Regions from separate parts of the Pseudoalteromonas marina genome, predicted to be linked through region 4. Evidence: predicted binding sites of a transcription regulator. Region 4 holds the regulator's gene; each other region holds the start of a gene.

Region 1 (7,807 bases), on a different contig from region 4:
GAAATAGTACCTTGAGCATGAGCACCTACTTTTACAGCCGCTTTAATCGCAGTTTCTAAGTTACGCACATCATTCATTGCATCAAAAATACGGAACACGTCAACGCCATTTTTATGAGCTCGCTCTACAAACTTTTCAACCACATCATCAGCATAATGGCGGTAGCCTAATAAGTTTTGACCGCGTAATAGCATTTGCTGTTTAGTGTTTGGCATCGCTTTTTTTAGCGCACGAATACGTTCCCATGGATCTTCACCTAAATAGCGAATACACGAATCAAATGTTGCTCCGCCCCACGACTCAATTGACCAATAACCTGCATCATCTAGTTTGCTGGCAATCGGTAGCATGTCGTCTAAACGCATACGAGTGGCAAGTAATGACTGATGAGCGTCACGTAGAACCAATTCTGTTAATTTTAATTTAGCCATGTGTGAGCCCCTTATTTGTTATTTGATTTGTACTGAGCAATGGCAGCACTAATAGCAGCGATATGCTCATTTGGCACACCTTGAGATTTAAATGATGGTGATTTAACTGGAGCCGCAACGTCAGCAGGGCTAAAACGCGCCACCAAGTTAGACATAATTGTAACTGCGCCAATTAATATTGAAAGAAAGACAAACACCCCAACCATTCCTGTTAGCATTAAGCTACCAGCAGTTGCAAGTACAGCACCTATATCCATTCTTCTCCCCTTGAAACCCATATCGAAAAATAAAAAATCGATTTAGTTAAATATTTATTCACTAGATAATAACAAAACAAATACCTTTGTCTAGCCATTGTAAATTGGTAAAACCAATTAAAATAAAAATAACATATAACCAAATTTATTAACCACAGTAAAAACCCTTACTCATCAACACCCCATAATACACAGAAAAAATACTCACTATATCTATAAGCTATAGGTAAAGTTTAAACAAAGCCTATTATTGCGTACTCTACTAAGCCTACTGTGACTCATAAAATGTAGAGAAAATAAAATTTGTTAATTGGTCTTACCAAGCATAGCTTTTCGGTGGCGATATATTTTTGTGTGTGAATAAGTTACACAACCCAACGTAAAAGTTACCAATCAAGCAAACTCAAAAACACAAAGAAAAAACGTAAACAACTGATATTAAACAAAAATACATCATGGCACGCAACTAGCATTAACTATTGTGTACAAATTTGATAACCAAGGAGAAAACAATGTTACGCTGGACAATCACATTTTTAGTTATTGCTTTAATCGCTGCAGTGTTAGGTTTTGGTGGCATCGCGGGTGCCGCAGCTGGTATAGCAAAAATTATATTCTTTATTTTTATAGTACTTTTAGTTATTTCGTTAGTTTCAGGTGCGCTGCGTGGTAAATCGCCCAGGTAGGCATATACTCAACTAACACTACAATTTTATTTATTTACAAGGAATTACATTATGAACTCTACAACTTTAAAAGCAGCACTAATTGGTCTTTTCGCAAGTTTTTTCATCATGGGTTGCCAAGATAACAACGCAGAAGAAGCAGGTGAACGTATTGATGAAGTAGTAACAGATGTACAAAACTCTGTTGAAGATACGTGTGAGGAAGTAAAAGAAGGCGTAAACGCTGAAGAAACTAACTGTTAATAGTTAATATATTAAAAAAACGGCCTCCAGGCCGTTTTTTTGTGCCCGAAATAAATGCACGCATTATAATGCTGCTCATTTATAAGCGAACTTGCTAAAATATACAAAACGATTTTTAAAGCAAGGCACTATGTCATTTTCAACAACCTACACACTTGATAAACCCTACTTTTATGAATGCTTTGACGAGTCACTTCCTTACAGTAAACGCGCTCAGCCTAAGTATTTTTTACTGGTACTGTTAGTTTCGCTTGGTTTATTTAGCATTTACGGTTTAGCTGATCATTATTTAGGAACATTTTTGATCATGGTTGCTGTACTCGAATGCGTTGCTTTTTATTATCGCAGGCCATGGTGGGTAACCAGACAAATGTTTAGCAGAGCATCAGGCTCAGAGGTTACGCTCACTTTTGATGATGAAGGCATTAAATCGGCAAACCATTACAAAAGCTACCAGCTCGCTTGGCAAGACATCACTGAAGTAATCGAAACACCACAGGGCTTATTGATAAAAAATAAAAACAACATGCAATATATCTCTAAGCAAATACTCACAGATGAAATGCTCGACTTTATAAACAAAAAAGCCACTCAATGAGTGGCTTTTTGGCTTAGCTAAATAAATTATTTAGTTAAGTATACGTGTTGATTAAGCATTGCCCGGATTAGGGTTAGACTTTTCAGCTTGTATACGCATGTAAATCTCTTCACGATGCACTGAAACGTCTTTTGGTGCATTTACACCAATTCGAACTTGATTTCCTTTAACTCCTAAAACGGTCACTGTTACTTCGTCACCGATCATAAGGGTTTCACCTACTCTGCGAGTTAGTATTAGCATTCTCTTGCTCCCATGTTCCAATAAAAATTATAAGATTCCGCTTATCCATATTAATGAAAAATAGACTAAAAAGTAAGTAAAAACTCACTATCTATCTACTTTCCGTTAAAAATACTTTATGTAATGCACGAACAGCCAGTTCGAGGTACTTTTCATCTATTAAAACTGAAATTTTAATCTCTGATGTAGACACTAAAACTACATTAATATTTTCATTTGCTAAGGCATCAAAAAATAAACTAGCAACACCCCAGTGCGATTTCATTCCCATACCAACAGCAGATACTTTTGCAATGGTTGTTAGCCCGATTATATTTTCAGCACCTAAAGACACCTTTTGCTCGGTTAGTAACTCAAGTGCTTGCGGGTAGTCGTTCGAGTGCACAGTAAAAGCATAGTCTATTTTTTCAAAGATATGATTAACTTGATTAATCATATCTATTTCGATGCCGTTATCAGCAAAAAGTTTCAATATTTTTACAAGATTTTGAGTGCCGCTTTGCACACCCTGTACCTTAATTAAGCACTCATCAGCATTAAATGCAATACCCGAAACAACTTTACTTGGCATATCGTCTTCCTCAAACGTAATCAATGTTCCTTCATCGGGGTTAAAGCTCGAAAGCACCCTTAATGGAACATTGTGTTTACCTGCCGCCTCAACAGAACGAATATGCAATACTTTAGCACCTAAGCTTGCTAACTCTAGCATTTCAGCAAAGGTCACTTGGCTCATTCTTCGTGCGTTAGGTTCAACCCGAGGATCTGTAGTATATACGCCGTCAACATCAGTATAGATCTGACATTCATCAGCTTTTATAGCCGCCGCTATTTCTACAGCCGACGTATCAGTACCGCCTCTGCCAAGGGTTGTTATATTGCCTTCAACATCACGCCCCTGAAATCCGGCAATAATAGCAATACGGTTATGCTCAAGTTCATGCTTTAAACGTGTAGCTGCAATGTCTGTAATGCGGGCTTTACCGAACATATTATCGGTTTGAATATTAACTTGATCAGCTAATAGGCTAACGGCTGAATGGCCGCGTTTGATAATAGCCATAGCCAATAACGAAACCGATACTTGCTCGCCGGTACTAATTAGTACGTCGAGCTCGCGGTTACTAGGACGGGAATCTATTTGTTTGGCAAGGTTAATTAAGCGGTTGGTTTCTCCCGACATAGCCGAGAGCACTACAACCACTTGATGACCTTGTTGCCTAGTTTTAACAACAAGGTCGGCGACCGCTTCTATTCGCTCTATTGAGCCAACCGACGTGCCGCCATACTTCTGTACAATTAACGCCACTTAGGCTTAAGTACGCTCAGTTAACCAAGCAGTAACGCTATCAAGTGCAGCAGCAAGGTTTTGTGGCTCAGAACCACCTGCTTGTGCCATGTCAGGGCGACCACCACCTTTACCGCCTACTTGAGAAGCCATGTGGTTTACAAGCTCACCGGCTTTTACTTTGCCAGTTAAGTCTTTAGTCACGCCCGCAATTAGACTTACTTTGTCACCGCTGGCAACACCGAGGGCAATAACACCTGAGCCAATCTTGTTTTTAAGGTCGTCAACCATACCACGAAGCGCTTTAGACTCAGTGCCTTCAACATTTGCAACCAATAGCTTAACGCCATTAATTTCTACAATCGAATCAAGTAACGATGCACCTGCAGCGCTCGCTAACTTATCGTTAAGCTGAGCAATTTGCTTTTCAAGACCTTTAGACTTCTCAAGAAGCGCAGTTACTTTTTCAAGTACTGATGCGCTATCGCCTTTCACAAGCGCTGCTACATCGCTAAGCTGTTGCTCTTGCTCACTTACATAAGCAACCGCATCTGCGCCAGTTACTGCTTCTATACGGCGAACACCTGCAGCAATACCGCTTTCAGATACTATTTTGAATAAGCCAATATCGCCCGCACGTTCAACGTGTGTACCACCACAAAGCTCAATTGAGTAATCACCAATGGTTACTACGCGTACTTCGTCGTCGTATTTTTCGCCAAACAGCGCCATTGCACCTTTCGCTTTAGCATCATCAATAGCCATAAGCTCAGTATTAAGTGCAAAGTTACGGCGAATTTCGTCGTTAACTACACGCTCAATGTCACGTAGTTCGTCTTTAGTTACCGCTTCAAAGTGCGAGAAATCAAATCGTAAACGATCCGCTTGAACTAACGAGCCTTTTTGACTTACATGCTCACCTAATAACTGACGTAATGCTTCGTGTAAAATATGTGTAGCTGTGTGGTTTTTCTTGATGTTCTCACGACGAGCATCATCAATAGTGGCATCCACTTTATCGTTAACACCAATACGGCCTTGTACTGTACCGTGGTGCGCAAATGCATTACCTAGTTTAGTAGTGTTAGTCACATTAAACTCGCCACCAGCCACTGTAATTGTACCGGTATCACCCGTTTGGCCACCAGATTCTGCGTAAAACGGTGTGCGATCTAGTATTACAATGCCTTCTTGGCCATCTTCTAATAACTGTACGGCCTCACCACCGGCAAACACTTCAACCACTGTCGCGCTGTAATGCGTGCTGTCGTAGCCTTTAAAGTCAGTGTGTTTATCTGATTTTAACTGCTCGTTGTAATCGGCACCAAATTTACCAGCTTGCTGCGCAGTTTTTCGCTGTACAGCCATGCATTCTTCAAAGCCTTTATGATCAATGGTCATTTGGCGCTCACGCGCAACATCGGCGGTTAAATCGGCAGGGAAACCATACGTATCGTAAAGTTTAAATACTAAATCGCCTGGGATCACATCGCCCTTAAGGTCGCTTAAGCTTTCTTCTAAAATAGCTAAGCCACGCTCAAGTGTTTTACCAAATTGCTCTTCTTCAATACGCAGTACTTTTTCGATAATTTCTTGTTGCTTAGCAAGCTCTGGGTACGCTTGACCCATTTGCTCAATAAGTGCAGCAACTAATTTAAAGAAAAACGCGCCTTGTGCGCCAAGCTTATTACCATGGCGTACCGCACGGCGAATAATACGACGAAGTACGTAACCACGGCCTTCGTTAGATGGCATAACACCGTCGGAGATTAAAAACGCACATGAGCGAATATGATCCGCTACAACGCGAAGCGACTTATCGTCCATATCTTGCGCGTTAGTGACACTCGCCGCCGCTGCAATTAAGCCTTGGAATAAGTCGATTTCGTAGTTTGAATGCACGCCCTGCAAAATAGCAGAAATACGCTCAAGGCCCATGCCCGTATCAACAGATTGCTTAGGTAATGGCAGCATAGTACCGTCGCTTTGACGGTTGTACTGCATAAATACGAGGTTCCAAATTTCGATAAAACGGTCGCCGTCTTCCTCTGGAGAGCCCGGAGGACCACCCCAAATATGCTCACCGTGATCGTAAAATATTTCAGAACACGGACCACATGGGCCTGTATCACCCATAGACCAAAAGTTATCTGAGGTAGCAATACGAATAATGCGATCTTCACTTAAGCCAATATCTTTTGACCAGTACTCAAACGCTTCTTCATCATCGTGGTAAATAGTAACAAGCAGTTTTTCTTGAGGTAATTTAACAACCTCAGTTAGAAACTCCCACGCAAACTTAATTGCTTCTTGCTTAAAGTAGTCACCAAAACTGAAGTTACCTAACATTTCAAAAAATGTGTGATGGCGCGCCGTGTAACCCACGTTTTCTAAATCGTTATGTTTACCACCGGCACGAACACAACGCTGCGAGCTTGTTGCACGTGTATATGGGCGAGATTCTGCGCCTAAAAATACATCTTTGAATTGCACCATACCGGCATTGTTAAACAATAACGTGGCATCGTTACCCGGTATAAGCGAGCTTGAAGGAACAACTTGGTGTTGTTTGCTGGCAAAAAAGTCTAAAAACTGTTGCCTAATTTGTGCGGTAGTCATGTGCTGCATGTGAAAATCTCACCTGTATTTACTGTGATTGCATTGCAAAATCGATTTGTTCGTAGCTAAAACCTCGATACATTAAGTAGCGCACGCGCTTAGCCTTGTCTTTGTAATCGAGGTTTGCCGGTGTATTTGAATATTTTTTGTTATACGCATCCTGCGCAAGCTCAAACCAGTCTATTTCAAGCTCTTCAACTACTCTTTCAAGTAGCGAACGGTCAATCCCTTTACCCATGGCCTCGCTTTGAATTCGCTTAAGCCCATGGCATTTAAAAATGTGTTTTCTTACAAAGCCTTCACAGTAACGTTGCTCGTTTATAAAATTGTGCTTTTCGCACCAATCAAGCAAGTTTTCGATAAACTCATCTGTGGCTTCTTTTTGCTGTAATTTAAAGGTTAACTCACGACGCGAGTATTCTTGGCGCCCGAGTAACCAAAGTACATAATTTTTTAATTTTTGTTTTAACTTATCATCCATTAAGCGTCAAAGCGTCCGCTTGTTTCACTGCTTAGTGGCTTAACATTTTTGTCGTCACTTGGCGGGACAATCGGCATAAAAATCGCCTGATAAGAAACAAAAAAACTAATGTAGCAAATCGGCATTAAAATCAACAGTGGTAAGAACGATAAGAACATAGAAACCGCCATAAATAGTACGCAAATAACGCCAAAAACACTCAACGGAAACAAATTATGATAAAAAACCATAAGCGATTGCTTAAGCGCCGTTAAAATACGTTGCTCTTTATTAAAATAAACAAGCGGTACCGCATAGGCAAAGGCCGTTAAATAAATAAGCATGGCCATAAAAAATAAAATAACACTCGCACCCGAAATACTCGCAATAGTTTGCTCAAGTGCATCTTGAGGTTCAAGCCCTGGCTGGCTCATAATTGCCACGGCATCGGCAAATAAACCGTTTGCTAATAACGCCATTAAAATACCCGCACCCATTTGGTATAACGCCAAACGGACCAAGCCTAAACGGTTTCCTTTAGCTGAAAATGGCTTAAGAATGTCAGCCAACATTATTTTACCGCCTTGCTGTTTGGTCAGCACTGCTTGGTAAAAGCCGGCAGTTAAAAAAGGCGTAGCCAGTGCTGCAACCACTTGCAGTAAAGGTAAAAACAACGACAGTAAGCCCACAATGCCAATAAATAAATGCATAAAAATAAACGTCATTGGCTGGGTTTTAAAAATAAGCCATCCCGCTTTTAGCCACTTTAGCCCGGCATCTGCTTTAAATACTCGTAATTGTGTAGACATACTTGCTCTTAATTTATAACGAAACACGCCAAGTATAACTTGGCGTTGGGTGGGATCACAGAGGCAGACAAGTAATATTAAGGTTTTTTAATTTTTTTAATATCTAGCATATGTGCGCCATGCTTTATTTTGGTTTCTAAGTAGGCTTTGTTACCTGCTACACCCGCTTTTAT
Region 2 (7,807 bases), 400 kb from region 4:
GCGGTTTTAACCTCACATCCACCTCTTTCAAGCGTGGGTTCGGGAACTAATTGCCAGTTATTGTCTGCTATAGTTTGCTCGCCATAGCTATCTTTTATAACCTCTAGATCGGTTGGGTTTAGATGCACTTTTACTTTTTCTTGTTGCGCATTTAACGAATCAATACTGTGTTTTAATGTATGTAAAATAACATCTGGCGATGTTTGTACTTCTTGGTATATAACTGCTTCAGCCAACATGCTAGCTAATTGAATAAGTTGTAACTCGGCTTGTTCATCCACTTTTTTTAGCGGTGAATTAAGTGCTTCTAAAATACCTTTAAGGCTAATTAGTTGCTCTTCAATAATCGGTTTTATATCTTCTTGGCCTTGAGTTTTACCGAGCTCTAGCCCCTCTTTATAACCAGCTTCTTTTCCCTCACTAACGCCTTTTTCAAAGCCGTCAATGTAGCCTTGTTCATGACCTTGTTTAAGGCCTTCTTCATAAGCATCTTGTCTAATGCGTTCAAGCTCAACCATAGTAAGCTTTGGCAGCTCGGGCTCTTCGGGCTCATCGGTCGGCATCTCTTCGGCCAATTCTTTTTTATAAAGCTCGCCCAATGGGGTGCCATACGCTGTAGAACGATTACCAAAGCTTTTTTCGTTAGGTGCTACATCGGGAATAGCCCAATGCTTTAATAATTCATCAGCTTCTTCAGCTCGAAGTGGACGCCCTTTGAGTTTACTCATGGTTTACAAGAACTCCTCACCACCACCACCGCCTAACTGAATTTCACCCGAATCAGATAAACGACGTGCCGTTGATAGAATTTCTTTTTGGGCAGCTTCAACTTCACTAATACGTACAGGCGCCATTGCTTCTAAATCATCAGCCAGCATATCGGCAGCACGCTTAGACATATTGCCCAGTATTTTGTCTTTCAGACCGTCGTCTGCACCTTTGATTGCTTTCATTAATACATCTTGTTGTACTTCTCGTAGAATGGCTTGAATACCACGGTCATCCACATCCATTAAGTTTTCAAATACAAACATAAGATCCTGAATTTGCTGAGACATCTCTTCGTCATGTTCACGAATAGAATCCATTAGCTGCCCTTCAACGTTTGTATCTAGGTAGTTCATAATGTCTGCCGCGGCTTTTAAGCCACCCATTTTCGCAGCTTGTGCCCCTGCTTGTCCGGCAAATTGTTTTTCCATAATTTCGTTAAGTTCTTGTAGTGCGGCTGGTTGCACTTCTTCAAGGTTGGCAATTCGCATGGTTAAATCAAGACGTACTTTCTCTGGGAACTGCGCAATAATTTCTGCGGACTGCTCAGGCTCTAAGTAAGACAATACAATCGTTTGTATTTGGGGGTGTTCATTACGAATAATATTCGCCACCTGCTTAGAGTCCATCCATTTGAGAGAATCAAGGCCTTTAGCCCCAGACCCCATAACAATTTGGTCAATAAGGCTGGCCGCTTTATCTTCACCCAATGCAGCAGTAAGCGCCTTTTTAATAAAGTCTTCTGACTGAAAACCTATAGTACTGAAGCTTTGAATTTGCTCAATAAACAAGTTGTGAACCGCACTTATTTTAGCCTGTGACAGGTCGTCTAACGCAGCCATTGCCATGCCGACTTTTTGAACTTGTTTAGGCTCCAAGTGCTTAAGTATTTGGGCTGCATCTTCCTCTGATAAGCTCAGTAATAAAATAGCGGCTTTATCTACACCGTCTAGCTTATCAACATCAAACGCTGCTGGAAGTTGTTTTTGTTCTTGATCTTGATCAGTCATCTTCTGTTAACCACGCTTTCACTACTTGTGATGATAGTTCTGGTTCATTGGCTACAAGGGCACGAATTGCTTTAAGTAAGTCTTCGTCGCCATGTAAATCTGGTAATTGCAGTGTACCATCGCTTGAGAAACCAATTGAAGCAGAATCAAAGTCTTTGTTTAGCATATCCAACGTGCTATCGCCAATGTCTACGCCTGCACTTAACGCATCTTCGTCATACTCTTCAAGTGTATCGTCTGGGTAAATTAAACGTTTAAGCATCGGTTTAACTACCGCCATTATGAGTACAATAATAACTAATGCACCCAGTACCAAGCGGATTATTTTCATAAACCAATCCTGCTCCCAAAGCGGCACGCTAATGTCAAAATCAGTTGCTTCGCGAACAAACGGAACCGTTACCACTTCAAGTGCATCACCACGCTGCATGTCAAAACCAACGCCACCTTGTAATAAACGACGAATATTTGACAGTTCTTCCACTGAACGCGGTGTCATTGTGGTTTCACCGTTTTCACCTACTTTTGGAATGTAGTCAACGGCCACCGACACGCTTATTCTGCGTATCACACCTGTTTGCTGGCGCTTATGTGAGATAGTTGTATCTAACTCATAGTTACGCGTCGCTTCTTTATGCGTTCTTGATGGTGAAGTTGCACTACCTGCGCCACCTTGTCCTGCTACTTCAGGGATATTAGAGTTTACTGGAGGCTGATTCGTCAGTGCACCAGGTATACCTACCGCTAAACCACCTATATTATTTTCTTCGAATGTTGTTTCGCTTCTTACTGCTGGTAAATCTGGGTTGTAGCGTTTTTGCGTCTCCTCAACAGCACTAAAGTCCATACTTAAATCAACTTGTGCGGTGTAGTTTGCAAGCCCTACAACAGGTATTAAAATACTGTCTATTTTTTCAAGATATTCTTGTTCACGCTTACGCTCTATGTCGTACTCTTTGCGTGAACGTGCAGCAAGCGATGTTTGCGAGCCTGAATTTAGTAAGCGACCATTTTGATCCGTTACTGTTACACGAGCCGGCTCTAAACCTTGTACAGCCGATGCAACCATATCAACCACTGAGTCGACCTCTTCGCTATCTAGCGAACGCCCACGCTTAAGAGTAAGTACAACAGTTGCTGAAGGCTTTTTCTCTCTGCGCGCAAATACATTTTCTTTTGGAATGGCAAGCAATACACGTGCACGCGTAATATTATTGAGCTCTTCAATTGTGCGCGCTAACTGTTGTTCTCGGCCATGCTTTAAGCGTTCACGCTCTAAACGCTGACTTACACCAAACCCCATGTCTTGCATAATAATATCTGAACCCGATGTAGGGCCTTGCTCTAGCCCTTCGCGAGTCATTAAAAGTTTAATATTTTGATACTCAGTTTCAGGGACGAGCACTACATTTCCATCTACTTGGTATTCAATTTTTTGTGCATCTAAAAAGTCGAGCGTTTCAATAAGCTCTTCTGTCTGCATTTTACCAAGCGGGCGCATATCTGGCTGACGCGCCCAAATAATAATAAATATAGCAATCGCCAAACAAATGCCTAAAGCAATAACTAAAGTTACTTGGCGCAATAAATCAACGCCATTTAGCGAACTTAAGTAGCCTGATTTCTGTTCTTGTTGATCGTCGCTATCGCTATGGTCCATTTCACCAGTAGCAAGAGCCAGATCGGTTGATTGATTAGATTGCGCCACAATAATTCTCCACTACCTAGTTAAACAGGCATGTTCATGATTTCTTTGTAAGCTTCGACAAGTTTATTACGAACCTGCACTGTCGCTTCAAATGCAACTGACGACTTTTGAGAAGCAATCATTGCTTCAGCCAAAGACACGCTTCTGTCGCCTGTTTCTACCGCCACTACTTTTTGTTTAGCGTCTTGCTGCAAACCGTGCACAGTATTAATTGCATCCGATAGCATATCGCCAAATTGAGCGGTTGATGAGGCTTGTGTTTTTACTGGCAGTCTTTCGATTTGATTATTACGGCCAGCCTCTAAAGCCATTGATTGCATTTCTTGAAATACAGCGCTGTTTTGAATTTTCATAATTTTTCTCTGACAATGCAGTTAACTCTTAACATGAATAAAGCACAAAGCATGCCAAAAAATTAAATTAATAATTTCAATGAGTTGGAAGGAATTTGTCAAGTCAGAGTTTTGACAGCCCTAAATTCAAAGGGTAAATTTAGGGCTAAAAATGATGTTATGCGGGGAGTGAAATACCTAAATCGCGCATCTGCGCTAGTTTGTAACGTAAAGTCCGAGGGCTTATACCTAGCGTTTCAGCGACATCTTTTCGCTTACCTTGGCATCTTGCTAACGTTTCTAAAATAATGCGATGCTCTTTATCTTTTAGCTCATCCTTATAACTTCCCGTATCAACAGCCAATAAGTCTTGTTTTGTTGGCTCGGCAGGAGATGACTGTTCGTCATAATAAGCTGAACTCATAGCGCCTTGGTCAATATCTCTATTAGTAGCACTTACTTGCTGCTGACTAGTATTTTGCGCGCTGACAGATGCAGGCTCCATTACAAAATCTGTCGCCGCTATGTTTTCAATGAAAATAGCATGCTCGTTTAGAGTATCCCCAGTCCTAAGTATTAAAGCACGTTGTATTACGTTATCAAGCTCACGCACATTACCAGGCCATGAATGAGCAAGTAATTTTTTCTCTGCGGCACTATCAAGATAAGCCATAGGCTCTTTACTTTTGTTTAAGTGACGCTCAATTAAATGCTTAGCCAATACAAGGATATCTCCAGGTCGCTGACAAAGTGGTCGCCACATCAAAGGAAACACATTAAGCCTGTAATATAAATCTTCTCTAAATTGGTTTTCGGTAACCGCTTCTTTCAAATCGCGGTTACTTGTTGCAAGTATACGTACATCTAACTGGATTGTTTTTCTTCCACCTAAGCGCTCTACTTCGCGCTCTTGCAACACACGAAGTAGTTTAGCTTGCAGCCCTAAATCCATTTCTGTTATTTCGTCGAGCAATATAGTACCGCCTTGCGCTTGCTCAAACTTACCAGGACACGCTTGAATTGCGCCTGTAAACGCGCCTTTTTCATACCCAAATAAGGTTGCTTCAAGCATATTTTCAGGAATTGCTGCACAGTTAATCGCAACAAACGGCGCATCGCATCGGTTCGATTTATCATGAATATACCGTGCAAGCACTTCCTTACCTGAACCACTTGGGCCTAGCACCATAACGCTCGCATCAGAGCGTGCAACTTTACTTGCTAACTCTAAAAGTTGAATACTGCTTGGGTCGGCAACAATGGGTCCGTCGGTCTCTTTTGCTTTTTCAGGTAAGTATCGACTTACCATATTGAGTAAAACTTCAGGTGCAAACGGCTTTGCCATGTAATCAATAGCGCCCAAGCGCATCGCTTCAACAGCATCGTCAATGGTAGCGTACGCCGTCATCATTAAAACAGGCAATTCAGGGTGGTTAAGCTTAATACTGCGTAGTAAATCAAGCCCACTCATAGTGCCCATTTGTACATCACTCACCACCAGCGAAAATTGCTCTTTTTTCAGCAATAACATGGCTTGCTCTGCACAATTAGCCGCAATACATTCAATCCCCGACATTTCGAGTGTGTCAATTAAGGCTTCGCGAAGCCCTGCATCATCTTCGACAACTAAAATAGTGTTACTCATAATGATTCCTCTAATTTAGATGCGGTGCGAATAGGTAAAAACAAACTAAAGCATGCTCCACCGCCTTTATTATTAGTCACGTCAACACGCCCCTGATGAGCGTTTGCAACCGAACTCACAACAGCAAGCCCTAACCCTGTGCCTTGGCTTTTAGTGGTATAAAAGGGTTCAAATATTTTTTCTGCTTGAGTTAAATCAATACCTGGACCGTTATCGGATACGCTGATACGAACAAAATCTGGATTTTGCTCGTCAGTCGCAGCACTTAATTTTACTTCAGCGCCAGCACCAATGACTTGAATACTGTTATGGATTAAATTTTGAATTGCGCTGGCTATGGCTGATTTATTGCCTGTTATTTGAATATCTGGCTCTGGGAGGTTAACAGCTAAATGACTGTCATTTAGTGTCACCATAGCATCAGCACCCGCTTTTACCTCACTGAGTAACTGCTGCATAGACACTTGCTCAACAACTTGTTGGTCGCCACTTTTGGCAAAAAGTAGCATATCGTTTACTTGAGTTTCTAAATCTTTTAAGCGTGACATTAACTTGCTTTGAAAATTATCGCGAGATGCCTCGGGTAAACGCTTAGAGCCCAAATTAGCAGCATAAAGCATGGCCGCTGAAAGTGGGGTTCGAACCTGATGTGCAAGCGACGCCACCATTTTACCCAAAGCACTTAGGCGCTGCATATGAGCAACTCGCTTTTGTAAACGGCGTGTTTCACTCAAATCGGTCATTAAAATTAGCTGGCCCGGCTCGGGCGCTAACGCTGTTATATCAAGCTTAATTAAACGGCCATCTTTTAGCGATACTTCATGACCATCGTCTTGATGCGGTCTAAAAGAGCGTTGAATAACGCTAAACCACTTTTCACCTTCTAAAGGTTCGCCTAACATATCAATGGCTATTTGGTTGGCCTTTGCAATCATTCCTTTACCATCAAGCACAACCACACCTGCGGGCATGGTATCAACTAAATGTGAAAGCCAACTTGCTTGCTGACGCAGATCGCTTAACTCACCTATGTACTCCTCTTGAAGTAAACATGGGTTATACTGATTTGCAGAAATAAACTGTGGTTTAAGCACGCTCGCAAGGGCCATAATCAAATCTCGAATTTGTATAGATATAGAGCTTAATGCACAATGTATACCAAAATTTATTTATATTATTTTCATTAACTTACAATAATAATAGCGCGACATAAAAATGACGCGCATAAAAAGGAATATGTATGAGTGATCAAATAAAATGCCGATGTGCTTGGTTAGACGCCACCAAACCCGATTACGTTTTATATCACGATTTAGAATGGGGCGTCCCTGTTTACGATGACCAAACACTGTTTGAATTTATAACGCTAGAGTCGGCTCAGGCAGGCTTAAGTTGGTATACCATTTTAAAAAAACGACAAGGGTATAAAAATGCATTTGCTAATTTTGCTGTAAATAAAGTCGCGTTGTTTACCCAATACGATGTTGAGCGTTTAATGCTTGATGAAAATATCGTACGAAACCGTTTAAAAATTAACGCCACAATAAATAATGCCAAGCAATTTATAAACATTCAAAAAGAATTTGGCAGTTTTAGCGCGTATCAATGGCGGTTTGTTGATAACAAACCGATCGTAAGCAGTTTAAATTATACCGAAGAGACGCCTGCAATCACCAAAGAATCAACAGCCTTCGCGAAGGATTTAAAAAAGCGCGGCTTTAAATTTTTAGGCCCTACCACGGTATACGCTCATATGCAGGCCTGCGGTATGGTTAACGATCATAGTAATGACTGCTTTAGAAAAGAAGAAATTATACAGGCGTTTAATGGGTAAGTAATTTGCTCACAAAGAGGTTAAGAGGCGCTGCGCTTTTGAGAAGTAACGTAAAATTTAATTATATTCACTCATTTACCCTCATTTTTCAGATATGTGTTTAAGTAATTAAAAGCTACGCTTTTCACGCAAGTAAGCTCAGCGTCTAGCATCAAAGTCTAAGTTTGCGTTTATCTTGTAGACGCCAAGCTTGCTTGCGTGACTGGCAAAGCCCGTAAATTAGTTGCTCAAAAATGAATAAAAATAACAAAGAGTATTTCACCATTTTCGTACTGCTAATCTCGTGAGAGGTTATACTTTTTCATTTTTTCGACCAGTGTTGTGCGCCTTACACCTAATATTTCTGCGGCGCGCGCAACAACGTAATCAAAACGCTCTAAAGCTTGGGTAATTAAGCTTATTTCAAGCTCTGCTAAATACTCTTTAAGCTCAATGCCCTCTTCGGGTAATACGCCTGAGCCAGCTTGGTTAAATTCAGGCTCTGGCTCATTGTCATAATCACTAAACCCA
Region 3 (7,807 bases), 190 kb from region 4:
GATACCGTGCCTGATTACTACATTCATGAGTCTGAAGAATGGTTAGTATTCCCGCATGAATTGTCGGGTTTAACACCAGATGAAATTATTGAAGGTAAATCTGACTTAGTGAAAATTCACGATATTTTGTTAGAAGACTAATACAACGAGTGCATCGATTGCATATTTAGCCTTACGAACGTGTTATTTGTTTTTAGGGCAATAAAAAAAGGCCTTAATTGGCCTTTTTTTGTGTGCCTAGAGTTGTGCAAAGCTATCTACATATTCACTAAGCATTGGAATATCGACCGCTTGTAAACCATTAGTGCTTCTTTGCACTAGGCCTTTTTCTACTAACTCTGTTACAACACGCCTGTAAGCTCGCTCAGTGGTTGCAAAACGTTCAGCCTCTGCGTTTACCGTTGGGTAGGCTCTAAGTAGTGTAGGGTTGCTATTCTCGGCTCTAAGCAGGCAATCTTTAGCTATATTGTAGCTAAGTGGCAGTAATAACTTATCTAAATTGATTTTTTGATTTTCTTGAAACTTAGCCGCAATAGTTTGTGCTGTGTATAAACTTAGCTCTGGTTTTTCGAGCAATAATGCACGCCAATGCCTTAACTCAATCAGGTTGTAAGTCACATCACTAAAACACGTTACCGTATAAATACACGGATTGTTGTTAAGTGCTTCTATTTCACCTATCAGGGTATTATTACAATCCAGTTGTCCTAGCAGCAGGCGTCGTCCGTTTCCTACGTCATAACTAAATGACACAGTGCCGCTGCGCACAAGCACAAGCTTGCTTAAAGGCTGATCTTGATGGATCAGCACTTCTTTTTTTGATTGTTGATAACTACTACCTGCAAAGGTTAATAGCTGTTCAACAAGATAACTAGAAAAATGGTATTGAAACATCAATATGCTCTTCGGACATTTGTCCTATTTATTATGTTTTAATGACGGTAGCATTAACACATTAAGAATTTACGCTAACTTGCTACTAATACTTTTAGCTTTGCTATGGGTATTATTTTACCTTCATTTCCCGTGTAATGATTTAAGAATTTGTTGGTTTTTTTGCCGGCAAACTTTTTCAGGTTTTTAAGCAAGTTAGCTTTTTATTTACGTATGTCACTTCGCTTAATTATTAATATAAGAGAGCTACTCTCTTACTAGCCAATTATTTTTCAAAATCTAAATAACGCTCATAATTAAGCAAAGCGCTATTACTTTGCAATACTTACAACTGTAATAAGTTAGCATTAGTGTAATGCTAACCCAAAGGTTAGGAGAGAACAATTGAGTTGGGAATATTTAGGCTATATTGCGTCAGCTTTATTGGTTGCATCACTCACTATGACCGATGTAGTAAAGCTTCGTTGGTACAACATGTTAGGATGTATTGTGTTTACGGCTTACGGTGTAGCCATTGGTGCTGTTCCCGTTGTTTTTACCAACGCGTTACTGGCATTGGTTAACTTGTATCACATTATAAAATTATACCGTCAGCCAAAAGCTGTTCAGCCAGAGGCACAGCAGCCAAAAAGCTAAATGACATGGTTTGTAATAAAAAGGGTTAACTTGCGTTAACCCTTTTTTGTTTTTATTGAATGGCGTCTAACATTATTCCATCTGTTTTGCGTGTCGGATATAAAGATTCAACAATAAAGCTAGGTATAAACCCTTTAGCAGAAGAGACTACAACCTTAGATTTTGCACCTATGATGCGAGCATTAACAATCACGCCTCTGTTCGTATATGTAAGGGTTCCAGATAGTGTATATTCAATATGCGGGTAGCCTTTAATTTCTTGCCCATTACGACTAAATGAAAAATCACCCATAGGTGTAACATGAACGGCACCAGTATGTTTATAGTCTACAACTGATAGCCCAAACTCTTGCAACTCAGAAATAAAACTTTCAGCTAAGTGATTGCCAAAAATATTTGTGGTTTGCAAGTTGTCGTCAAGGTTAACAAAAGATGTAATTGCTATAGGCGTACTACTATTAATGTAGTTCATGTTTTCAATTAGCTTCATGGCTAATTGCTCAGTGTAATTACTTAATAACTTACTGCTGTTAACTGGCCGATAGTTATTCTCAGGGAATTGCCAATTGCTTACTCTTGGGTAATTGTTTTCTTCGTATTTAACATATGATTTGTGGTGATGCTTGTTATTGTGTGGCGCATGGCCGTTATAAATAGGGTGGGTAGAACAAGCTGATAGTGAAAGAGTAAATAGTGCCGATAAACTCAAAGTTACTTTTTTTGATAACATGCTTTCATCCTGAAACATAATAAGAAATTATAAGTACTTATGATTATCGACACGCTTTTTAATTACTTTAGTGATATTTATTAATTTATTTATCTATTTAAAACTAATGCTTTATTGTTATTGTTTTTCATAGCGCTTCATACCTGCAATCCATGTTTGTAGCACCTGGGTTTTGTATATATCTTCAACGGGTACTTTAAAGTAATCTTTATCCACCAAAATAAAGTCGGCCCATTTACCTTGCTCTAAGCTCCCTATTTTAAACTCTTGATGCGCAGCATAAGCACCGCCTAGTGTAAATGCACGTAGTGCATCTTCGCGGCTTAGTACTTCGCTTGGACGCCAGCCGTTTTCAGGCAGTTTGTTATGATCCATTCGCGTTATTGCTGAATATAAACCATCAAACGGGTTTGCAAGCTCTACAGGGTAGTCAGAACCCGCAGCAACCACTGAACCTTGTTGTAAAAATGTTTGCCATGCGTATGCAAAGCTAAGTTGCTTTTCAGTTAGGCGTTGCTCTGCCATATGCATGTCAGACGTAGCGTGAACAGGTTGCATTGATGGAATAATTTTTAGTGCTTTAAATCGAGGAATATCGTCTGGTGTTACTATTTGCGCGTGTTCTATGCGGTTGCGCAGTAAAATACCGCCTGTTTTTTTAAATACATTTTCGTAGGCGTCTAAAACCACACGATTAGCCTTGTCACCAATGGCATGGGTGTTGGCGGTAAAACCGTTTTTAAAGCTTTGCGTAAATAAAGCTTCGAGTTTTTCTTGGGTTTCAAGCATCAAACCATGATGGCCAGCACGGTCGGCATAATCTTCAATAAGCGCTGCGCCACGCGAGCCTAATGCACCATCGGCATACACTTTAACACTGCGAATTTCCATAAAATCGTAGTTATCGTGATATGGCCCCGCTTTTAACATCGCTGGTAAATCTGGGCTAGCACCACTTAGCATTGCCACAATGCGCAGAGGTAAATTACCTTGATCGCCGCGCTCTTTGTACACTTCCCATGTGGCTTTATCTATGCCAGCGTCGTGAGTAGAAGTAATACCTAAGCTTAATAAGTGCTTTCCTGCGGCATCTAGCGAGTTGCTAATATCTTGCTTTGAAGGGGCTGGCATGTGCTGCACAATTAACGACTCAGCTTTATCAACAAAAATACCGGTAGGGTGACCAAATTCATCTTTTATCACTTCACCGCCTTTTGGCGATTTTGTATCGGCGTTAATGCCCGCAAGCTCAAGCGCTTTTGAGTTAACCCAAATTGCATGGCTATCAACACGAGATAAAACAACCGGACGATCGCTTACTACTTTGTCTAAATCTTTAGCGGTAGGAAAGCGTGTATCTGGCCATAACTCTTGGTTCCAGCCTCGGCCGATGATCCAACCTTGTTTGCCTTGCGCAAATTGCTTTAGTTTATTTGTAACGTCATCAACCGACTTAGCGCCGCGTACATCAAGTTGCGATAAGTTATCTCCTAGCCCAATAACGTGGCCGTGAGCATCTATTAAGCCGGGCAGTAATGTGTTGCCTTCTGCATTTATTAATTTGGCATCTGGAAAGCTTTCTTTTAGTGTGTCGCCGCCTACTTTTACAACTTTGCCATCTTTTATAACTAAAGTGCTAAATTGCTGAAGTTCACCTTTTTGCATTTTGCCTTTATAAAGCGGGGTGTAGCCATTAGCATTATAAATAACTTTGGTTTGTGCAATGGCAAAGCTAGAGCCCGCACAAAGGCTGGCAAGTACAAGTGGTTTAAGTAATTTTTTGAGTAACATAGGGCACTGTTTTGTTATTTTTAGTGCAATAACACTAGCAAACCCTTTTTTAGAATACCAACAGGATGCGATAAGCTCGTAAAATAGACAGTTAAAGCTAAGCTGGTTACTTAGCTGTTAAATTAATTACCTAAAACCTAAAGTTAGAAAGGTTACTTATGTAAGGGCTACTTACTGGCATATAAATGGTATTCGCTAAGTGTTAGCCGGCCGTCTTTATCTTGGTCGTAACTAATAAACTTAGACCACAAGGCGGGGTCTATTGAGGCTTCAGAACGCGTTAAAAATCCGTCTTTGTTTCGGTCTATTTTTTTAAACTGGTTGTTAATAGTGTCACTTGCGGCAAAGCTTGATGCATTAAATACGGTTAGAGTGCACACAATAAATAAGTGTATGGGGTTCATTAAAATACTCAGTAAAGATTGTTAGTAAGGTAGTTTTTAAATTCAATTAATGAAATTTGTTTATCTTGATTTTTATCCCACATTATAAACGTGCTAAGTAACTGTGGCTGGCGCTCTAATTCGTTATGGGTAAGGTAACCGCTTTTATCTGTATCAAGGTGATCAAAGCGTTGTTTTACATCAAGTGCAAAGGCATTAAAACTAAATAGCAATGCCGTGGTAGTTACAAAGCAACGTATCTTCATGGTAGTCCTTCCAAAAGGGTAATTAGGTTGTATTTAATAACGAGGTATAAAGCTTGAAAAGATAAAGCACTTGCCATAATTTAACTCCCAACATTAAATCCTTTTACACACTCCCTCAGGGATTATGGCAAATGCTTTAGTACACTTTACATGCTAAAAACTTAAGCAAAACTTAACCTGTTACGGCTTAAAGTTTTCAAACTCTGCTTTAGAGATCATCTCGTCGTTGTCTTCGTCTAAATCGGTAAACTGTCTAAGTAGCTCCTTGTCCTGCTTAGCTTCAACAAACGAGATACTGCCGTCCATGTTTGTATCTAAGTGTGCAAATCGCACAGCCGAAGGGGAGGCCAATACTGTTGCACTAATAGCTAAAAATAATAATAAAAATGCGGCAATAAGTTGTTTCATAGTTTCATTCCTTTTGAAGTTGAATTATTGAATAAATTTACTAAATTCATTTAGCGACAGTTGCCCACTTTGGTCTGTGTCTATTTGTGCAAAGTTTTCCTTAAGCACAGCATCCATTTGGGCCTCGGCTTCGCTTAACAAGCCGTTATTATCCTTATCTAGCGCATCAAACGTAGCCTCAACGTCCATAGCATGTGCGTCTGTATTAACTAAACCTAATGCAAGTAATGTTGAAAAAACCAACGCTTTTGCTGTCATGAGTATTTCCTTATTAAATTCATTTGTCGTACCTACTAACAAAAAGGGTGCCATGTTTTGTTTTTGTTTATTTTCAATGGTTTATGTTTTGTTACTTAAAAGGGAAGGTAAAAATTACACATTATGTGTGTAATTTTGTATGAGTACAGCAACAGAGTGTGAGGTATTTTGTATGATGTTAACTAAATCAATAGGTTGTAATGTTGCTATTTAGCAACACTATAGAAAATGAATATTAATATGGTTCAGCATGTGTATAGGCGGTATTGATAATAATAGACGAGTTATTTACTGATAGAGTTTTCTGCAATGGCTGCAACGTTTACTAAACATTACAATGCAATGCTTAATTGGCGCCCTAATTTAATAGGGCAGTTTGCGTTAAGTATGCTGCTGTCGTTATTGCCACTGTCTATAGTGGTCATTGTGTTTTTAAATGCGTTAAATAAGCAGCTAGCAACCACTCAACAAATTGTGAGTAATAATTATCAGCTTACTAAATCGTTCGCTAGTTTAAAGCAAGACCTTAACAGCCTAGAGCGCGCAACAAGACAAAACTGGGTATTAAAAAGTGAAGCGCTCGACACCCTCATAGTTGATAAATGGCAATCTTCAGTACAAAGCATAAACGACCTTAAACACATTAATACAAACCCAGATTACACACGCCAATGGGCACAGCTTTTAAATGTTTTACAAACAGCAAACCAGCAACTTGTTGAACAAAAAAAACAAGATGCAGTGCTATTTATACCTGTAAGCGAGTTAATGACAGAGCTAACAATATGGCTTAAAAATAAAAACGAAGCGCAAATAACCCTTAACCAAAACGAGCTAGCTAGCCTACAAACGTCGTTTATAAATTGGCTGGTGGCACTTATTCCACTTACTTTATTGGTTGGTGGTGGCTTTTTATGGCGTATAAGTGGGCGCTTAAAGGGATTAACTAGGGTTATTGATAAGCTAGGGCAAGGGGATTGGCAGCAAAAAATAGCGGTAAAAGGCTCGTCAGAGTTAGTCGAACTTGGAGAAAAACTACAGTGGGTACAAACTCAGCTGCATATGCTTGAGCAACAAAAAGATACGTTTTTACGCCACGTAACACACGAGCTTAAAACACCGCTTGCTTCTATGGTTGAAGGAACCGATTTACTAACAGATGAAATTGTTGGCCCCATTAATGACGAACAAAAAGCAGTGCTTTCCCTTATAACTCAATCTATGGTGCGCCTTCGCATGATGATAGACAGCCTACTGAGTTATAACGCTATTAGATCAACAATAAACAGCTCAAGCGAGGTTAATATTGATCATTTAATTAAAAAAATTAATGGCCATTTTGAGCATCGTCTAACAGCTCGAAAGCAACGTATTCAGTGGCAAAACTCTGTTTCAAGCACTGTTATTGCGCTTCCTAATGAACTAATAGAAATGATGTTAATTCAGTTAATTTCAAATAGCTTAAAATTTTCTGATGATAACCAAGGTGTGACTGTAAATTTAAAATGCGAGCAACATCAGCTGTGTTTGGTTGTGGCCGATAATGGCTGTGGCATTAAAGAGCACGAAATAAACCATATTTTTAGTGCGTTTTATCAAGGTAAACATGACCAAAGCATTACCTTACAAGGCAGTGGTTTGGGCCTAACAATAGTAAAAGAGACGGTTGAGCAGCTACAAGGCACATTAAGTGTTGAGAAAAATAAACCACACGGTTGCCGTTTTTTAATAAAAATACCAATCAGTAAAAGTTTAGGAGTTAATTAACAATGCGCATACTCACTATTTTATGTGTGCTTGCAGGTAGCCTAATTGTATCGGGTTGTGAGCTTAATAATGGCACGCAAGCGCAGGGCGGTAATAAAACATCAAATACTAAAAACGTATCTCCTAGCCCCAAGCCAATGCCTAAATTAGCCCCTGTTTATCCCTCTACTGAGCGGGTTATAGCGCTTCATGCAAATCAATGTGGTGGGTTTACATTGCCACCAACAAAGCGGTCATTTAAAGGTGAAAATGAGCTAAAAGCATTTTTTAAATTTATGTGCTTAAAAGTAAGTACCGACCCAAATACAGTAATGACCAAGTTACTCAAACTCGACCTAGCCTATTTTTGGCCTGATGATATAAAGCAGTATTTATGGCTGCAAAAACAGCAGATTACCTTACAAATAAATGCTCAAAAAGAGCAACAAGCACTTAATAACCAAATGCAGAAAACCCTGTCGTCGCTGGCAGATATAGAGCAGCAGCTATTACTTCGCGAAGACACTAAGGAGCAGTAACCATGGCCACAAATAGTCCGCACAAAGCAAAAGTGTTATTAGTTGATGACGATGCAAGTTTATTAAAGTTGCTTGCTATTCGTATTGAATCAAAAGGCTATCAAGTAACAACTTGTGAAAGTGGCTTAGCAGCGCTACAAATTTTAAAAAGTCACG
Region 4 (7,807 bases):
GCCATGGGAGAAAACGTATGTTAAACTTCCAGCGTATGAGCAAGTAAGTGTTAACAAACCTTTATACGCGCATGCCTCAAGAATATTACACCAAGAAACTAACCCTGGTTGTGCAAGAGCTTTGTTCCAGCGTCATGGCGATCGCTCTATTTGGGTGAATCCACCGGCTTATCCTTTAGAAACACATGAAATGGATGCGGTATTTGGATTACCTTATCAACGAATTCCTCATCCACGTTATGGCGACGCTAAAATACCTGCTTACGACATGATAAAAACGTCGGTGAATATTATGCGCGGCTGTTTTGGTGGGTGTTCATTCTGTTCGATTACAGAGCACGAAGGGCGTATTATTCAAAGCCGATCGCAAGAGTCCATTATTGAAGAAATTGAACAGATCAGGGATAAAGTGCCCGGTTTTACTGGCGTTATTTCCGATTTAGGTGGGCCAACGGCCAACATGTACAAATTACGTTGTACAAGCAAAAAAGCAGAAAGTACCTGCCGACGCTTATCGTGCGTATACCCTGATATTTGTAAGCATATGGACACGGATCACACGCCTACAATCGACTTATACAAAAAAGCACGTGATGTAAAAGGCATTAAAAAAGTTCTTATCGCTTCGGGCGTTCGCTATGACCTTGCTGTACGCGATCCTCGCTATGTTAAAGAGCTGGTGACACATCATGTGGGCGGGTATCTAAAAATAGCGCCAGAGCATACTGAAGACGGTCCATTATCAAAAATGATGAAGCCAGGCATGGGTGCTTACGATCAATTTAAAGAATTATTTGATAAGTACTCGAAAGAAGCGGGTAAAAAGCAGTATTTAATTCCGTATTTTATTTCTGCACACCCAGGAACTAAAGACGAAGATATGGTAAACATGGCTTTATGGCTTAAGTCTAACGACTTTAAGTTGGATCAAGTGCAAAACTTTTACCCATCTCCAATGGCCAATGCGACCACTATTTACCATACAGAGATGAACTCACTGCGTAATATCAAGAATAATAGTGAAGTAGTGCCAGTGCCAAAAGGAGCACGCCAGCGCAGATTACACAAAGCTATTTTGCGCTACCATGATGCATCGGGCTGGCCAATGATACGTGAAGCACTTCGCAAAATGGGTAAAGCTAACCTAATTGGCAAAGGGCCAAACTGTTTAGTGCCAGAAGAAGGCCGCGATGAAAAAGCGGGTAAAACCGTTAATAAAGGCCGTAAAGGGGCTCGCCCAGCGCTTACACGTCATACGGGATTTAGCCAATTTAAAAAGGCTAATACAAAACCTAAAGTGGGTGGAAATAGGCAAAAAGCCAGATAGTTATTACCGAGACAATAAAAACGCGCAGCTATAAATTAACTGCGCGTTTTTTTATAACAGCTTTTAAATTTATATTAACAGCCAAGTAGCGGTGCCTAAAAAGGCAAAAATACCCACAATATCTGTCACTGTTGTTAGCACTACACTGCCTGCAAGTGCAGGGTCTATATTCATTTTTTTAAGTAAAATTGGAATACTTGCACCAGCGACCCCTGCCACAACTAAGTTCATAAACATGGCAAAAGCGAGTACGCCGCCGAGCATAAAGTCCCACTGCCAAAGTGCAATAACACCCGCTATCAACAATGACCACAAAATGCCATTGAGTGCTCCAATAGCGAGTTCTTTCATCATTAAAAAGCGTTGGTTGGTTTGATTTATATGACCAACAGCTATACCACGAATAACAAGTGTTAGTGATTGACTGCCAGCAACACCGCCCATAGAAGGAACAATGCCATTAAGCACTGCTAATATGGGTAAAATATCGAGTGTGCTTTCAAAAAAACTGGCTACAAAGGCGGCCGCAAGCGCAGTTAATAAGTTAACTCCTAACCATACTGAGCGTTTTTTAGAGCTTTTTAAGACAGGGGCAAAGGTATCTTCTTCATCATCAAGGCCCGCCAAACTCAGTAAACTATGTTCGGCGTCTTCACGAATTACGTCAACAATATCATCGATCGTGACACGACCAAGTAGCTGATCGTTGTCATCAACAACTGGGGCCGAGATCCAATTATGGCGCTCAAACAGTTGTGCGACTTCACTTTCATCCATTGAAATTGGAATTGACTCACATTCTTCATCCATTAAATCGCGAACAATTTTTTCTGGTGGATTAGTTAGCAATGTACTCAGCGATAAAGCACCAATAAAGCAGTTATGTTTATCAACCACATACAGGTCATCAGTGCCTTCAGGTAACTCTCCGCGAAGTCGAATATAACGTAGGACGACATCAATGGTCACATCTGGGCGAATAGTTACCGTATCGGTGTTCATGAGTGCACCAGCAGAACGCTCTTGATAAGATAGCGCTTGTGTTGCGCGCTCTCTATCTTGGGTGTCCATGGCGCTAACAACGTCTTGGTAAACGGTGTCAGGCAAACTACGTAATACTTCACCTAGGTCATCGTGACCCATGTCTTCAGTGGCAGCAGCAATATGCTCAGGCTCCATTTGGGCAATAATACCCAGGCGCACGTCTTCTGATAATTCTTCGAGTACATCACCTTGAACATCAGGATCAACTAACTGCCATAGCAAGCGACGAATTTTGTGTGGAGATGATTCTAATAATAACGCAGTATCACATGGCGCTGTTTTTGCGAGCATGCGCCTAACTTGAACAAACTGACCACTATTAAGTGACTTGGTCACTTGTTTTAGTTGTTGTAGTGGGTAGTCTTGTTCAAAAGCTTCGGGCATTGGCGTCCTTTATTTATACTGTAACTGTTACCTAATGGGTGGGGGAGTACGACCTAGCAGCCAGTTATTTTGATTATAGTTATTTTATTTAAATGTTAAAAATTAACGTTACTCTTGTTCGTTAAATCGTTGCGAAATAAGTTCTCCAATTGCATTTAAAGCTTGCTCTGCATCAGGCCCTTCACATACCACTTTAACTTCTTTACCTTGGCTACTTTCAAGTAGCATTAGTGCTAATACACTGTCACCAGCAGCTTCTTTATCATCTTGAAATAAGGTGATTGAAGCATCAAATTTTACAGCGAGTTGGGCTAATACAGTTGCGGCTCTGGCATGCAGTCCTAATTTATTTTGTATTAAAAAAGTGTCTTCTATACGCATACATTACTCTATCAAAGCTGAACAGGTTATTAGTTTTGTAAAATTACTTTTCTTGTTCTCTGTGACGTATTTTTACATTGGGATGCGTAACTGCAAAGCTTTCGCCAATTGTTTGCGCTAAATATACAGAGCGATGTTGCCCGCCAGTACAGCCAATCGCAATAGTTAAATAGCTTCTGTTATTTCGCTCTAGGTGTGGTAGCCATGTTTGTACAAAGGTTTGTATTTGCCATGTAAATTTTTGAACTATGCTGTGGCTAGCCAAATAATCTTTTACTGGTTGGTCTAGGCCATTAAGTGGTTTTAGTTCAGGCTCCCAATGCGGGTTAGGTAAAAAACGCGCATCAAATACGTAATCTGCTTCTTTAGGAATGCCATGTTTAAAACCAAAAGATTCAAATGTAACAATCAGCTGCTTATCTTTTTTACCTAATATTTTTTCGCGAATTGATTCAGCAAGTTGATGAACGCTTAGCTCACTGGTATCGATCATGTAATCGGCGCGCGTAATTAGCACATCGAGAAGTTCTTTTTCTTTTTTTATGGCTAAATCAAGCGGAAGTGAATCTATTGATAAAGGGTGTAAGCGTCTGGTTTCAGAAAATCGTTTAATAAGGGTTTGATCTTCACTGTCTAAGTAGAACAGCGTTGGTTTTGTAAAACCCGGTAAGTATTCGATGATGTGATTAAATTCATCTTGCTCTTTTGGTAAATTTCGCACATCTATACTAACGGCAATTTTATCGTAGTTATCAGAAACGCTTCTTACCAAAGAAGGTAATAAATTTACTGGAATGTTATCTACGCAATAATAACCTAGATCTTCAACAACGCGTAAAGCAACCGACTTACCAGAACCAGAACGGCCACTTATGATAATCAACTCCATTAATCACCCTTTAAATTTGTTACGATTGGTCAACAATAATTTGATACAACTCAGCATCCGATTTAGCACAGCGAAGCTGCTTACAAAATTCTTTATTTTTTAGTTTATCAGCTATCGTTGCTAGCGTCTTTAAATGCTGTTGGTTATCGCCTTCAGGTACGATGAGTGCAACAAAAATATCAACAGGGCGGTTGTCTATAGCATCAAAATTAATCGGTGTTTCACTTACTAACACCAATGCTAAAGGTTCTTGTGCGCCGCTCATTCGGCCATGTGGAATAGCAATACCTCTTCCTATCCCTGTGCTGCCTAGCTTTTCGCGGGTTAATAAAGCGCCCAAAATATCCTGTTGAGATAAATACGGTAATTTATCGTGAGCCAGCTCGCTAATAAACTCTAAAATTCTTTTTTTACTATTAAAAAGGACCGCAGCTTTACTGCAGTCCTGGCATATAAGTGAACTTAATTTCATCATATTAGTGTCGAGCAAGCTTCTCTTTGTGTTTAATTACTTGACGGTCAAGCTTGTCAATCAATGAATCAATAGCTGCATACATATCTTGATGTTCAGTGGATGCGAATAATTCAGCACCACTTACATGAATAGTTGCTTCTGCTTTTTGATTTAATTTTTCTATATCAAGAATGACATGAACATTATTAATATGATCAGAGTGCCTTTCTAGCTTCGCAAATTTGGTATTTATATAGTCTCTTAATGAATCAGTTAGTTCTACATGACGACCAGTTAAATTTAGTTGCATAAGCATTACCCTCTTTGTTTAGCGTCTTAAATCAGGCTCTTTCGCTGATTTGACGGTGGAATAGCCAGAGATTCGCGATATTTTGCGATTGTACGTCTCGCTACTTTAATTCCTTGCTCAGCCAATATATCCGCAATTTTGCTATCACTCAATGGTTTTGCTGAGTTTTCTGCTGCGATTAATTTTTTAATAAGTGCACGTATTGCAGTAGATGAACACTCTCCACCATTTTCGGTACTTACGTGGCTTGAGAAAAAGTATTTAAGCTCAAATATTCCACGCGGTGTGTGCATATACTTTTGCGTGGTTACGCGCGAAATTGTTGATTCGTGCATTTCTACCATTTCAGCAACATCATTTAAAACCATCGGTTTCATGGCTTCTGGCCCGTGTTCAAAAAAGCCCTGTTGTTGTTTAACAATACAGTTAGTTACTTTTAAAAGTGTATCATTTCTACTTTCTAAGCTTTTTATAAACCATTTAGCTTCTTGTAAATGTGAGCGAATAAATTGACTGTCGCCGCTTGATTTAACTGTACGCGACATCGCTGCATATTGGCTGTTTACACGAATTTTTGGCATGCTGTCTGGGTTTAACTCTACAATCCAGCGGCCTTTAATTTTTTTAACTGACACATCAGGTATTACATACTCAGACTCTTCTCGTACTATTGTGTCTGCAGGCTTAGGGTTGAGCGTATGAATAAGTGTCATTACTTCTTTAAGCTCATCTTCTTTGAGCTTCGTTTTTTTCATTAATGTACGGTAGTCACGAGCAGCTAACAAATCAATGTGCTCGGTTAAAATCATTTTTGTTTCATCAATAAAAGGCGTGCCTTTATCAAATTGATTTAACTGAATACACAAACACTCTTGTAAGCTACGTGCCGCAATACCCACTGGGTCAAATAGCTGAATGCGCTTTAATACAGCTTCTATTTCGTCAAGTTCAACCTCAACGTCATCGTCATTATCTTGATTAAAGCTCTCTAAAATCTCTTCGCAACTGAGTGTCAGTATGCCTGAATCATCCACCGCTTCTACAATAGCAATAGCAATGGCTTCATCTGTAGGGCTAAATGGCGTTAATTGTAATTGCCACATTAAATATTCGTGAAGCGTTTCAGTTGATGCGCCCTGATATATAGACTCATCTTCAGGCATTGGGCCTGAAGATGATGCAGGGGCTGCACTCATGTACTCATCCCAGCTAACGTCCATTGCCATGTCGTCACTTACGGTATCTTTAGCAAGCGCTTCACCACTGTCTTGTTCATACTCGCTAGGGGCTTCATCTACAGATACGGTTACTGTAACTTCATCGTTATCTGCTTTTTGCTCATTTTTGCCCGCAAGATCATCGGCATAGTCTTGCTCCTCAACCTCAAGTAATGGGTTGCTGTCGAGCGCTTCTTGTATTTCTTGCTGAAGATCCAATGTGCTTAATTGCAGCAAGCGAATAGCTTGTTGCAACTGAGGTGTCATTGTAAGTTGCTGGCCCATGCGCAGCTGTAGTGATTGCCTCATGTATCTCTAACAATCCTTTTAAGTTGTTATAGTTAATACTAGCAGATGCTTATAAATAAGGCGTAAATGTTACAGCCTAAATTGCTCGCCTAAATATACATCGCGTACAGTTTTATCATTTAATACGTGTTCAGGGGTACCAGAAGCAATCAGTTCCCCATGAGAAACAATGTAGGCTTTTTCGCAAACATCAAGGGTTTCTCTTACATTGTGGTCTGTTATTAATACGCCAATCCCACGGTTTTTCAGGTGTTCAATAATTTTTTTAATATCTAATACTGAGATAGGGTCAACACCGGCAAATGGTTCGTCTAGCAAAATAAACTTTGGATCTGCGGCTAAAGCACGTGCAATCTCTACTCGGCGACGTTCTCCGCCCGATAATGCCATACCTTTGCTATCCCGAATGTGTTGAATGCTAAATTCATCTAATAGATTATTCAATGTATCTTCTCTGGCTTGCTTAGTGAGCTCCTTTCGAGTTTCTAAAATAGCCATTAAGTTTTGATACACTGTTAATTTTCTAAATATAGACGACTCTTGTGGTAAGTAGCCAATGCCTAATCTAGCACGACTGTGCATAGGTAAAAGCGTAATATCGTTCTCGTCGATAGATATTTTGCCTTTATCGCTAGGGACTAAACCTACAATCATGTAAAAGGTTGTTGTTTTACCTGCGCCGTTTGGCCCAAGCAAGCCTACAATACTGCCAGCTTGAACTTCTAAGCCCACATTTTTTACAACTTCACGGCCTTTGTAGCTTTTGGCTAGTAGCTCTGCTTTTAATGTGCTCATGGTTGGCCTTTGTCAATTTTTTTAGGCTCCACAGGCACTAAGATAGTGTGTACACGGTCAGTTGAGCTTTCATCTTTTTCGGCGCTAATAAGCTGCTGTTCTATATCGTAGGTAATGCTTTTAGCATTCATTTTTTGCCCAGCTTGAGATATCTCTGCATCTCCAATTAATGTTAAAAAACGCGTTGAAACATCGTATCTAACTTCATTAGCGCTGGCGCTCATTATTGTGCCGTCGGCTTGTTTTTCTTCAAAATATGCAGGCGTACCTGTGGCAATTAACAATTGCTTGTTGTCGCCTAGCTCATCACGCTTGTGAACCTCAAGGCGGTCTGCGGTAATTTTTCTGTCGCCATGAATAATTTCAACATTTTTTTCGAAGATACCTACGTTTTCTTTTAGTTGACCCTCTTGTTTATCCGCACTAATCGAAATTTGATTTGCAGAAATTGGCGCTGTTGGTTCAGCGGCATTAGTACCTAATGCAAGTAAAAATGTTGGAATAATAAAGAGTGTTGATAGTTTATTGGTCATAATAAATAGTTCGCGTATGGTTAATTAATTTTATCACTTCGGTTTTTAAATCGGCTTCTAAGCCTTTACCGGTGATTTTTAAATTGGGCCCTGTAACAATGACAGGCTGCTCTGATTGCATCGTTAGTAATTTTATATCTACCTGAATGTTATCAGCATTAATT

Evidence for each region. The regulator sigma-54, encoded in region 4, starts transcription at its own class of promoters, with help from an activator protein. The targets are predictions, from matches to a motif close to GTTGGCACGNNNNTNGNNT.
Region 1: a site for sigma-54 is predicted at 1,143-1,161, ahead of PMAN_RS11880 (DUF1328 family protein). Genes of this name have one in related genera too.
Region 2: a site for sigma-54 is predicted at 3,880-3,898, ahead of fliE (flagellar hook-basal body complex protein FliE). Genes of this name have one in related genera too.
Region 3: a site for sigma-54 is predicted at 5,403-5,421, ahead of PMAN_RS02085 (EF-hand domain-containing protein). Genes of this name have one in related genera too.

Annotation. Positions count from the first base shown of each region.
Region 1 is NZ_AHCB03000007.1:153,494-161,300, forward strand. It holds gene oadA (sodium-extruding oxaloacetate decarboxylase subunit alpha) at 1-431, opposite strand, end outside; gene PMAN_RS11875 (OadG family protein) at 443-688, opposite strand; gene PMAN_RS11880 (DUF1328 family protein) at 1,201-1,374, shown strand; gene PMAN_RS11885 (hypothetical protein) at 1,426-1,617, shown strand; gene PMAN_RS11890 (YcxB family protein) at 1,748-2,215, shown strand; gene csrA (carbon storage regulator CsrA) at 2,267-2,458, opposite strand; gene PMAN_RS11900 (aspartate kinase) at 2,550-3,767, opposite strand; gene alaS (alanine--tRNA ligase) at 3,774-6,374, opposite strand; gene PMAN_RS11910 (regulatory protein RecX) at 6,394-6,846, opposite strand; gene PMAN_RS11915 (BPSS1780 family membrane protein) at 6,846-7,634, opposite strand; gene PMAN_RS11920 (GTP cyclohydrolase II) at 7,712-7,807, opposite strand, start outside.
Region 2 is NZ_AHCB03000005.1:642,231-650,037, reverse strand. It holds gene fliH (flagellar assembly protein FliH) at 1-728, opposite strand, end outside; gene fliG (flagellar motor switch protein FliG) at 732-1,778, opposite strand; gene fliF (flagellar basal-body MS-ring/collar protein FliF) at 1,771-3,486, opposite strand; gene fliE (flagellar hook-basal body complex protein FliE) at 3,507-3,839, opposite strand; gene PMAN_RS03040 (sigma-54-dependent transcriptional regulator) at 3,997-5,463, opposite strand; gene PMAN_RS03035 (sensor histidine kinase) at 5,460-6,572, opposite strand; gene PMAN_RS03030 (DNA-3-methyladenine glycosylase I) at 6,704-7,297, shown strand; gene PMAN_RS03025 (sigma-54 dependent transcriptional regulator) at 7,573-7,807, opposite strand, start outside.
Region 3 is NZ_AHCB03000005.1:436,997-444,803, forward strand. It holds gene PMAN_RS02045 (phosphoribosyltransferase) at 1-141, shown strand, start outside; gene PMAN_RS02050 (Crp/Fnr family transcriptional regulator) at 238-894, opposite strand; gene PMAN_RS02055 (YgjV family protein) at 1,279-1,530, shown strand; gene PMAN_RS02060 (FlgO family outer membrane protein) at 1,583-2,260, opposite strand; gene PMAN_RS02065 (amidohydrolase) at 2,378-4,051, opposite strand; gene PMAN_RS02070 (calcium-binding protein) at 4,219-4,455, opposite strand; gene PMAN_RS02075 (EF-hand domain-containing protein) at 4,464-4,700, opposite strand; gene PMAN_RS02080 (EF-hand domain-containing protein) at 4,881-5,108, opposite strand; gene PMAN_RS02085 (EF-hand domain-containing protein) at 5,133-5,366, opposite strand; gene PMAN_RS02090 (HAMP domain-containing sensor histidine kinase) at 5,676-7,133, shown strand; gene PMAN_RS02095 (hypothetical protein) at 7,136-7,651, shown strand; gene PMAN_RS02100 (sigma 54-interacting transcriptional regulator) at 7,654-7,807, shown strand, end outside.
Region 4 is NZ_AHCB03000005.1:246,000-253,806, forward strand. It holds gene PMAN_RS01155 (YgiQ family radical SAM protein) at 1-1,327, shown strand, start outside; gene mgtE (magnesium transporter) at 1,397-2,755, opposite strand; gene PMAN_RS01165 (HPr family phosphocarrier protein) at 2,864-3,136, opposite strand; gene rapZ (RNase adapter RapZ) at 3,180-4,025, opposite strand; gene ptsN (PTS IIA-like nitrogen regulatory protein PtsN) at 4,045-4,497, opposite strand; gene hpf (ribosome hibernation promoting factor) at 4,502-4,789, opposite strand; gene PMAN_RS01185 (RNA polymerase factor sigma-54) at 4,816-6,315, opposite strand; gene lptB (LPS export ABC transporter ATP-binding protein) at 6,385-7,110, opposite strand; gene lptA (lipopolysaccharide transport periplasmic protein LptA) at 7,107-7,643, opposite strand; gene lptC (LPS export ABC transporter periplasmic protein LptC) at 7,633-7,807, opposite strand, start outside.